DNA from 3 places in the Psychrobacillus sp. FSL K6-1415 genome. Region 1 is predicted to be linked to each of the others. Evidence: a T-box and tRNA genes for the amino acid it is inferred to sense, from the RefSeq annotation. Region 1 holds a T-box; the other regions hold tRNA genes.
The links. The T-box of region 1 lies ahead of serS (serine--tRNA ligase). A T-box ahead of a tRNA ligase gene usually reads a tRNA of that ligase, here a tRNA-Ser.
Positions count from the first base shown of each region.

Region 1 (3,244 bases):
ACATATGAGTGAAGATGAATTAATGACAGAAGCAAAAGTTTTAGGTGCACCTTATGATGTTTTATTGCAAATTAAGCATGCCGGCAAATTACCAGTTGTGAACTTTGCAGCAGGCGGGGTAGCAACACCAGCAGATGCAGCTCTAATGATGGAGCTTGGAGCAGATGGTGTGTTTGTAGGATCTGGTATTTTCAAATCAGAAAATCCTGAGAGATTTGCAAAAGCTATTGTGGAAGCTACAACACATTTCCGGGATTATAAATTACTGGTAGAGATTTCAAAGGAATTAGGAATTCCTATGAAAGGAATTGAAATTTCTCGTTTATCTGCAGTTGAACGTATGCAAGATAGAGGTTGGTAATATGGTTAAAATAGGTGTTTTAGCACTCCAGGGAGCAGTTAGCGAGCATATTCGTTCCATTGAAAATAGTGGAGCAGATGCATTAATGGTAAAAAATATAAATGATTTAGCTTTAGTGGATGGTTTAATACTCCCTGGAGGAGAAAGTACAACTATGCGAAAGCTAATTGATCGATTTGAAATGTTAGAACCACTAAGACAATTTGCATTGAATGGTAAACCAATGTTTGGAACTTGTGCAGGCTTAATCCTACTTGCAAAAGAATTAGTTGGATACGATTATTCACATATAGGTGCTCTTGAAGCTACTATTGAACGCAATTTTTACGGTCGACAGGTCGATAGCTTTGAAGTAAGTTTATATATTAAAGGTGTTGCAGCGGATTTTCCAGCGGTATTTATACGAGCACCTCATATCGTAAATGTCGGGGAGAATGTTGAAGTACTTGCAACGTATAGAGATAGAATCGTAATGGTAAGACAAGGTTATTTGTTAGGATGCTCTTTTCATCCCGAGTTAACTACTGATCAACGAATAACGGCATATTTTATAGAGATGGTGAAGGAAAGTCTTGCAAATGAGTTGCACGTATAGTAAAGTATGAGTAATTTCATGAATCAAAAACGATGATAGGAAGCAGTAACAAGCACGTTTTTTATAGAGAGTCAGCGGGTGGTGCAAGCTGATATAAACACTTGTGAATCCGTCCTTTGAGTTGTGCGGCTGAATGATTAGTAAGTCGTGCCGGTTGAAAAGCCGTTACAGTACAAGTAAGTGGATTCTGTTTATGACTGGATCAATCAGGGTGGCAACGCGGGTATGCTCTCGTCCCTTTTTCATGGGATGGGGGCTTTTTTGTCGTTTTTAGAAAATTTAAAGGAGGAATTATATATGTTAGATGTAAAATTTGTACGAGATAATTATGAAACAGTAAAAGCAAAACTTGCTAAGCGAGGAGAAGATATTTCAGAGTTTGACCAATTCCAACCTTTAGACCAAAAGCGTCGTGAGTTGATAGCGAAAACGGAAGTATTAAAGGCTGAAAGAAATGAGTTTTCTCAAAAAATCTCTTTGATGAAACGAAATAAAGAAAATGCGGATGATCTTATTGCACGTATGCGTGAAGTAGGCGATGAAATAAAAGCATTAGATGATGAGTTACGAGATGTTGAAGAAAAGTTTGAATATATGATGATGCGTATCCCTAATGTTCCACACGACAGTGTACCAATAGGTGACTCTGAGGATGATAATGTAGAAATACTTAAATGGGGAGAAGTTCCTTCCTTTGATTTTGAAACGAAAGCACATTGGGACATTGCGACAGAATTAAAATTAGTAGATTTTGAACGTGCTGCAAAAGTGACAGGAAGTCGTTTTGCATTTTACCGTGGATTAGGGGCTAGATTAGAACGTGGATTGTTAAATTTTATGATGGATTTGCATGCAGAAGAGCATGGCTATGAAGAAATGCTTCCACCATATTTAGCAAACCGTACAAGTTTAACAGGTACGGGGCAACTTCCGAAGTTTGAAGAGGATGCATTTTTAATTGGAGAAGAGGATTACTTCTTAATACCAACAGCGGAAGTACCTGTAACGAATTTTTATAGAGATGAAATATTAGATGGGGCAGAACTTCCGCAGGCATTCACTGCTTATAGCGCTTGCTTCCGTTCAGAAGCAGGATCTGCAGGTCGCGATACACGTGGTTTAATACGTCAGCATCAATTTAACAAAGTAGAGTTAGTTCGCTTTGTGAAGCCAGAAGATTCTTATGAGCAGTTAGAACTTTTAACTGGTCATGCAGAGAAAGTATTACAACTGTTAGGTCTTCCATATCGTAAACTTCATATGTGTACAGCAGATTTAGGATTTACAGCTGCGAAAAAATATGATTTAGAAGTATGGTTACCAAGCTATGGTGAATATAAAGAAATTTCTTCTTGCAGTAACTTTGAAGACTTCCAGGCTAGACGTTCAGGGATTCGTTTCCGCCGTGAAGCTGGAGGAAAACCAGAGTACGTGCATACATTAAATGGTAGTGGATTAGCACTAGGACGCACAGTGGCAGCTATATTAGAAAATTACCAACAAGCAGATGGAACAGTATTAGTTCCAGAGGTTCTGGTTCCTTATATGGGTGGAAAAACAGTTATAAAATAATTAAAAAGAAGAACCAGATTCGCTATAAACCGCGTTTCTGGTTCTTCTTTTTTTCGCGAAGATTACGAAAAAACTGAGTGAGTATATTGCCACATTCTTCTGCTAAAACACCTTCTGTCACTTCACAGCAGTGATTAAAACGTTCATCATTTAATAGTCGGTAAAGGGAATCTACACAGCCTGCTTTGGCATCTCTTGCCCCGTAGACGACTCGAGGGATACGGGATTGTAAAATAGCTCCTGCACACATAGGGCAAGGTTCTAAAGTAACATATAGAGTAGTTTCTTCTAATCTCCAATTATTTAAAGTTTTACATGCCTCTTGAATAGCAAGTAGTTCCGCATGTGTAGTAGCATTTAAGGTTGTTTCTCTTAAGTTGTAACCGGTTGCGATAACTTTATCATTATGTACTATAACAGCCCCTATTGGAACTTCACCAATGGCGGCAGCTTTCTTAGCTTCTTCTATGGCTAAATTCATATAATGTTCATCCATCTAAATCAACTCCTTTTTGCATAGTGTAGCATGTTTTTTTATCAACTTGCATATTCTATGATGAAGGAGTGATGCATTGATCCATATAGTTAAACAGGGAGATAGTTTATATGCAATCGCCAAAAGGTTCGGAACAACAGTAGAAAGTATAGTTTCTATAAATGAAATTCCTGATCCGGATGTATTAGTAGTAGGGCAGGCCATAGTTCTACCATCTACC
Region 1 covers NZ_JBBOOQ010000001.1:21,121-24,364, forward strand. The annotation lists gene pdxS (pyridoxal 5'-phosphate synthase lyase subunit PdxS) at 1-361, shown strand, start outside; gene pdxT (pyridoxal 5'-phosphate synthase glutaminase subunit PdxT) at 363-956, shown strand; T-box leader at 980-1,198, shown strand; gene serS (serine--tRNA ligase) at 1,254-2,528, shown strand; gene tadA (tRNA adenosine(34) deaminase TadA) at 2,551-3,024, opposite strand; gene MKY60_RS00090 (glycosyl hydrolase family 18 protein) at 3,101-3,244, shown strand, end outside.

Region 2 (3,244 bases), 3.2 Mb from region 1:
GACTGTTTAGCAAAAACACAGGTCTCTGCAAAACCGTAAGGTGAAGTATAGGGGCTGACGCCTGCCCGGTGCTGGAAGGTTAAGAGGAGTGCTTAGCGCAAGCGAAGGTGCGAATTGAAGCCCCAGTAAACGGCGGCCGTAACTATAACGGTCCTAAGGTAGCGAAATTCCTTGTCGGGTAAGTTCCGACCCGCACGAAAGGCGTAACGATCTGGGCACTGTCTCAACGAGAGACTCGGTGAAATTATAGTACCTGTGAAGATGCAGGTTACCCGCGACAGGACGGAAAGACCCCGTGGAGCTTTACTATAGCTTGATATTGAATTTTGGTGCAACTTGTACAGGATAGGCAGGAGCCTTAGAGCCCGGAGCGCCAGCTTCGGAGGAGGCGTCGGTGGGATACTGCCCTGGTTGTATTGAAATTCTAACCCATACCCGTAACCCGGGTAGGAGACAGTGTCAGGCGGGTAGTTTGACTGGGGCGGTCGCCTCCTAAAGTGTAACGGAGGCGCCCAAAGGTTCCCTCAGAATGGTTGGAAATCATTCGAAGAGTGTAAAGGCAGAAGGGAGCTTGACTGCGAGACCTACAAGTCGAGCAGGGTCGAAAGACGGGCTTAGTGATCCGGTGGTTCCGCATGGAAGGGCCATCGCTCAACGGATAAAAGCTACCCCGGGGATAACAGGCTTATCTCCCCCAAGAGTCCACATCGACGGGGAGGTTTGGCACCTCGATGTCGGCTCATCGCATCCTGGGGCTGTAGTCGGTCCCAAGGGTTGGGCTGTTCGCCCATTAAAGCGGTACGCGAGCTGGGTTCAGAACGTCGTGAGACAGTTCGGTCCCTATCCGTCGTGGGCGTAGGAAATTTGAGAGGAGCTGTCCTTAGTACGAGAGGACCGGGATGGACACACCGCTGGTGTACCAGTTGTTCTGCCAAGAGCATCGCTGGGTAGCTATGTGTGGACGGGATAAGTGCTGAAAGCATCTAAGCACGAAGCCCCCCTCAAGATGAGATTTCCCATTACGCAAGTAAGTAAGATCCCTCAAAGACGATGAGGTAGATAGGTTCGGGGTGGAAGCGTGGCGACACGTGCAGCTGACGAATACTAATCGATCGAGGACTTAACCAAATTTGTTTAACGTAACAATGTCGTTTATCCAGTTTTGAGAGTACAAAAAAGTATAAAAAAAGCTTGAATTAATTTCTAGTTTTGTTATAATAAATATTGTCTTTCAAATTAATAATGTCTAGTGATGATGGCGAAGAGGTCACACCCGTTCCCTTACCGAACACGGAAGTTAAGCTCTTCAGCGCCGATGGTAGTTGGGGGTCTCCCCCTGTGAGAGTAGGACGTCGCTAGGCTGTATTATTCCGAAGTAGCTCAGTGGTAGAGCAATCGACTGTTAATCGATCGGTCGTAGGTTCGAGTCCTACCTTCGGAGCCATTTTAGGAGAGCTGTCCGAGTGGCCGAAGGAGCACGATTGGAAATCGTGTAGGCGGGTTAAACTGTCTCAAGGGTTCAAATCCCTTGCTCTCCGCCAGATAAGTTTTCTACATAAAAGTATGGCCCCTTGGTCAAGCGGTTAAGACACCGCCCTTTCACGGCGGTAACACGGGTTCGAATCCCGTAGGGGTCACCATTTATTTCAATTTATTTGACAAAGAGATACGAAGCTTATCTTATGTAAAATTAGGAGAAGCGAGTAGATCAAGGAAGCAAATGAGAGAATGAAGGAGCGTACTTATGTACGTGACTGATTGAACGAATGAAGCTGAAGCAGAGATTCGAAGCTTATCGTAATTTTACCCAGGAGGATTAGCTCAGCTGGGAGAGCATCTGCCTTACAAGCAGAGGGTCGGCGGTTCGAGCCCGTCATCCTCCACCATTTCTTTAAGAAATAAATTAGTAAGCATTCTATTGTCGCGGGGTGGAGCAGTGGTAGCTCGTCGGGCTCATAACCCGAAGGTCGCAGGTTCAAATCCTGTCCCCGCAACCAAATGGTCCCGTGGTGTAGCGGTTAACATGCCTGCCTGTCACGCAGGAGATCGCCGGTTCGATCCCGGTCGGGACCGCCATTTATTTTATTTGAGATTTGAGATAAGCAAGAAGATCGAGGAAGCGATTGAGTGATGGAAGGAGCGTACTAAAGTACGTGACTGACTGAACGAATGAAGCTGACAAAGAGATTCGCAGCCTAGCACAAATCGAAGTAGGCTCAGTAGCTCAGTCGGTAGAGCAAAGGACTGAAAATCCTTGTGTCGGCGGTTCGATTCCGTCCTGAGCCACCATATTTATACGCCGGAATAGCTCAATTGGTAGAGCAACTGACTTGTAATCAGTAGGTTGAGGGTTCAAGTCCTTTTTCCGGCACCACTATACTGGTGGGGTAGCGAAGTGGCTAAACGCGGCGGACTGTAAATCCGCTCCTTCGGGTTCGGCGGTTCGAATCCGTCCCCCACCACCAGTTTTTATTTAGGGGCATAGTTTAACGGTAGAATAGAGGTCTCCAAAACCTTTGATGTGGGTTCGATTCCTACTGCCCCTGCCAAATTATAAGTTAACTTTGAATAATGGCGGTTGTGGCGAAGTGGTTAACGCACCGGATTGTGATTCCGGCATTCGTGGGTTCAATTCCCATCAGTCGCCCCATATTCCTTAGTAGTTAGCTCTTTTTTTATTTGTGGCGGTCGTGGCGAAGTGGTTAACGCATCGGATTGTGATTCCGACACTCGGGGGTTCAATTCCCCTCGTCCGCCCCATTGGGGTATAGCCAAGCGGTAAGGCAATGGATTTTGATTCCATCATGCCCTGGTTCGAATCCAGGTACCCCAGTTTTTTGCGGAAGTAGTTCAGTGGTAGAACACCACCTTGCCAAGGTGGGGGTCGCGAGTTCGAACCTCGTCTTCCGCTCCATTACTTAATTATGGCGGCATAGCCAAGTGGTAAGGCACAGGTCTGCAACACCTTTATCACCGGTTCAAATCCGGTTGCCGCCTCCAAATTTTATAATAACTGCCTAGTAGTATTTTATTTTGCCGGTGTGGCGGAATTGGCAGACGCGCGGGACTCAAAATCCCGTATCCTCTGGATGTGTCGGTTCGACCCCGACCACCGGTATTATTATGTGTTTTACGTCAATTCAATATACGTAAAATTAAAGACACCCGTTAACACTGTTAAATCAGCGTTAACGGGTGTCTTTTGTTGTAGAGAGAAAAAGAAAGCGTTTTGAACTGAACTTCC
Region 2 covers NZ_JBBOOQ010000001.1:3,235,172-3,238,415, reverse strand. The annotation lists rRNA gene MKY60_RS15700 (23S ribosomal RNA) at 1-1,128, shown strand, start outside; rRNA gene rrf (5S ribosomal RNA) at 1,246-1,361, shown strand; tRNA gene MKY60_RS15690 (tRNA-Asn) at 1,370-1,444, shown strand; tRNA gene MKY60_RS15685 (tRNA-Ser) at 1,450-1,541, shown strand; tRNA gene MKY60_RS15680 (tRNA-Glu) at 1,566-1,640, shown strand; tRNA gene MKY60_RS15675 (tRNA-Val) at 1,811-1,886, shown strand; tRNA gene MKY60_RS15670 (tRNA-Met) at 1,923-1,997, shown strand; tRNA gene MKY60_RS15665 (tRNA-Asp) at 2,001-2,076, shown strand; tRNA gene MKY60_RS15660 (tRNA-Phe) at 2,214-2,289, shown strand; tRNA gene MKY60_RS15655 (tRNA-Thr) at 2,299-2,374, shown strand; tRNA gene MKY60_RS15650 (tRNA-Tyr) at 2,382-2,465, shown strand; tRNA gene MKY60_RS15645 (tRNA-Trp) at 2,476-2,549, shown strand; tRNA gene MKY60_RS15640 (tRNA-His) at 2,575-2,650, shown strand; tRNA gene MKY60_RS15635 (tRNA-His) at 2,685-2,760, shown strand; tRNA gene MKY60_RS15630 (tRNA-Gln) at 2,762-2,833, shown strand; tRNA gene MKY60_RS15625 (tRNA-Gly) at 2,840-2,914, shown strand; tRNA gene MKY60_RS15620 (tRNA-Cys) at 2,927-3,000, shown strand; tRNA gene MKY60_RS15615 (tRNA-Leu) at 3,036-3,118, shown strand.
Region 2: it has a tRNA-Ser gene. The T-box ahead of serS (serine--tRNA ligase) is inferred to sense a tRNA for this amino acid. The anticodon was not compared.

Region 3 (3,244 bases), 2.9 Mb from region 1:
TCGGCGGTTCGAGCCCGTCATCCTCCACCATATATTTACTCCTGCCGGAGTAGCTCAACTGGTAGAGCAACTGACTTGTAATCAGTAGGTTGAGGGTTCAAGTCCTTTCTCCGGCACCATTTTTAGAGCCATTAGCTCAGTTGGTAGAGCATCTGACTTTTAATCAGAGGGTCGTAGGTTCGAATCCTACATGGCTCATCACTTTATAGTGAATAATGTATGCGGGTGTGGCGGAACTGGCAGACGCACTAGACTTAGGATCTAGCGCCGCAAGGCGTGGGGGTTCGACTCCCTTCACCCGCACCATTTAATTTAATAACCGAGCGGAAGTAGTTCAGTGGTAGAACACCACCTTGCCAAGGTGGGGGTCGCGAGTTCGAACCTCGTCTTCCGCTCCAAAGATTCACTAAAGTGCCGGGGTGGCGGAACTGGCAGACGCACAGGACTTAAAATCCTGCGGTAGGTGACTACCGTACCGGTTCGATTCCGGTCCTCGGCACCACTTTTATGAAAAACATATGCGCTCGTAGCTCAATTGGATAGAGCACTTGACTACGAATCAAGAGGTTGCAGGTTCGAGTCCTGCCGAGCGCACCATATTTGACGGGAAGTAGCTCAGCTTGGTAGAGCACTTGGTTTGGGACCAAGGGGTCGCAGGTTCGAATCCTGTCTTCCCGACCAGTTATTATTTTCGGGGCCTTAGCTCAGCTGGGAGAGCGCCTGCCTTGCACGCAGGAGGTCAGCGGTTCGATCCCGCTAGGCTCCACCATTTAAAAAAAGTTTGAAATCTTGGCGGTGTAGCTCAGTTGGCTAGAGCACTCGGTTCATACCCGAAAGGTCGTGGGTTCGACTCCCTCTGCCGCCATCTTAAGGACCTTTAGCTCAGTTGGTTAGAGCAGACGGCTCATAACCGTCCGGTCGCAGGTTCGAGTCCTGCAAGGTCCACCATCAATATCTTGGAGGAATACCCAAGTCTGGCTGAAGGGATCGGTCTTGAAAACCGACAGGCGGGTCATACCGCGCGGGGGTTCGAATCCCTCTTCCTCCTCCATTTTAATCTAATTGATGCAGGTGTAAGCCGAAGAATGTGTCTCACTATTTTTAAGCAATGTACCATCGATTTTGTAAATATATTAACGTCGCGGGGTGGAGCAGTGGTAGCTCGTCGGGCTCATAACCCGAAGGTCGCAGGTTCAAATCCTGTCCCCGCAACCAAATGGTCCCGTGGTGTAGCGGTTAACATGCCTGCCTGTCACGCAGGAGATCGCCGGTTCGATCCCGGTCGGGACCGCCATTTATATATGAATGTTAATACATATCAATTGGAAATTTGGCTTGAATAATTAGCTTAATTTAAAATTGAAGAGGCTCAGTAGCTCAGTCGGTAGAGCAAAGGACTGAAAATCCTTGTGTCGGCGGTTCGATTCCGTCCTGAGCCACCATTTAATGCGGGTGTAGTTTAGTGGTAAAACCTCAGCCTTCCAAGCTGATGATGAGAGTTCGATTCTCTTCACCCGCTCCAAAATAATGGGCCTATAGCTCAGCTGGTTAGAGCGCACGCCTGATAAGCGTGAGGTCGATGGTTCGAGTCCATTTAGGCCCACCATTATTCCGAAGTAGCTCAGTGGTAGAGCAATCGACTGTTAATCGATCGGTCGTAGGTTCGAGTCCTACCTTCGGAGCCATATATGGGGAAGTACTCAAGTGGCTGAAGAGGCGCCCCTGCTAAGGGTGTAGGTCGGGCAACCGGCGCGAGGGTTCAAATCCCTCCTTCTCCGCCATATATTGGCCCCTTGGTCAAGCGGTTAAGACACCGCCCTTTCACGGCGGTAACACGGGTTCGAATCCCGTAGGGGTCATACTCAAAAAAAGGTAACCAATCATTGGTTACCTTTTTTTATTTTATTCCTTTCTCTTTTTCTATGTCGATGTATGGAACGGTCAGTCAATAGAATGCATACAACATAATGACCAGTGATAACGCATAAATAATGAACCCTAGGTTATATATAGAGTGAATTTAAAATATGATATCATTGCTATTGAAGGGAGAGGTTATAGTTGTTTCAAAAATTTAGTAAAGTTATGCTCATACTTGTACTAGCGTTAGGCTTCACAAGCTTAGGTCACATGCAAGCAGACGCAGCTACAAACAAAGTTATGTGGGGAAAAACAGAGTTAAAACAAGGGCAAATAGGTAAAGTAACAATTCTTGCAGACACGAATTTAGTTAAAGTTGGCTCCAATGGATCACTTAATAAAGTACGCACACTAAAAAAAGGTGATGAATATAGAGTCTATACGTATAAGGGAACAAATGGTGGCTTATATGGAGTAGGGGCAAGTAGTTTCATACAAAAAGGTTCTAAAGTGAAATATGAAACTCCATCTAAAAGTAAGCTAGCTTTGCTTAATAAAGAAGTAATAGGTGGGCTAACACCAAAAGCAGGGATGAAGCTTGTTTATTCTCCTAGCTTTACTGAAAATACACAAAATGAATTTACTGTTAGTGATTCCTATAATTCTGAATACGATATGACGGAAGCTTTTTTAAAGAAGAAAGGTGATATCCTAAATAATTTTACTTATATTGAACGTAAAGATCGTTTAATATTTGGGGTAAGTCATACAGATTGGGCCATACTTGATCTCGCTTTTCCATTGATTGAAGGAAAAACAACGAGAGAATATTATCTAACAGAGGACAACAATCAAGCTTTTTATAATGTATTTGTGGAAAGTACTACTAGTACGGTTAAAGTAAAAGCCGGAACATTCCAAAACGTGGTAGTTGTTCGTACAAACTATGGCTACACGTTCTATATCGCACCCGGAATCGGAATTATCAAGCTTGTCGATAAAAAAGGTGTACTTAAAGCAGAGTTATTATCATATAAATAAGAAAAAAACCAGAGTGCTAGCTTTTTAATAGCATTCTGGTTTTTTAAAATATTATACATAATAGCCAATCAATAGACCTAAGCCTAAAAGGAATACAAAAATCGTATTCGTAAGTGCGGTGTCTTTCATAGCAGGCGCAACCTGAACTGGATTTTCTGTTTGTTTAAATAGTTTTATCGCATGTATAGGTTTTTTCATACTTAACAAAACCAATAAACTCCATGGAGTGATTATTTGCAAAACAACTAAAGCAATAATCCAAAGATAAGACAAAATAAAATAAGAAGCTAAAATAGTAATGGCGTTCTTCCTACCAACTAATATAGCCATCGTTTTTCGTCCA
Region 3 covers NZ_JBBOOQ010000001.1:2,889,856-2,893,099, reverse strand. The annotation lists tRNA gene MKY60_RS13800 (tRNA-Val) at 1-30, shown strand, start outside; tRNA gene MKY60_RS13795 (tRNA-Thr) at 44-119, shown strand; tRNA gene MKY60_RS13790 (tRNA-Lys) at 126-198, shown strand; tRNA gene MKY60_RS13785 (tRNA-Leu) at 222-306, shown strand; tRNA gene MKY60_RS13780 (tRNA-Gly) at 324-398, shown strand; tRNA gene MKY60_RS13775 (tRNA-Leu) at 414-502, shown strand; tRNA gene MKY60_RS13770 (tRNA-Arg) at 521-597, shown strand; tRNA gene MKY60_RS13765 (tRNA-Pro) at 605-681, shown strand; tRNA gene MKY60_RS13760 (tRNA-Ala) at 694-769, shown strand; tRNA gene MKY60_RS13755 (tRNA-Met) at 792-865, shown strand; tRNA gene MKY60_RS13750 (tRNA-Ile) at 872-948, shown strand; tRNA gene MKY60_RS13745 (tRNA-Ser) at 959-1,051, shown strand; tRNA gene MKY60_RS13740 (tRNA-Met) at 1,141-1,215, shown strand; tRNA gene MKY60_RS13735 (tRNA-Asp) at 1,219-1,294, shown strand; tRNA gene MKY60_RS13730 (tRNA-Phe) at 1,367-1,442, shown strand; tRNA gene MKY60_RS13725 (tRNA-Gly) at 1,449-1,522, shown strand; tRNA gene MKY60_RS13720 (tRNA-Ile) at 1,530-1,606, shown strand; tRNA gene MKY60_RS13715 (tRNA-Asn) at 1,611-1,685, shown strand; tRNA gene MKY60_RS13710 (tRNA-Ser) at 1,691-1,781, shown strand; tRNA gene MKY60_RS13705 (tRNA-Glu) at 1,788-1,859, shown strand; gene MKY60_RS13700 (hypothetical protein) at 2,062-2,901, shown strand; gene MKY60_RS13695 (1,4-dihydroxy-2-naphthoate polyprenyltransferase) at 2,953-3,244, opposite strand, start outside.
Region 3: it has a tRNA-Ser gene. The T-box ahead of serS (serine--tRNA ligase) is inferred to sense a tRNA for this amino acid. The anticodon was not compared.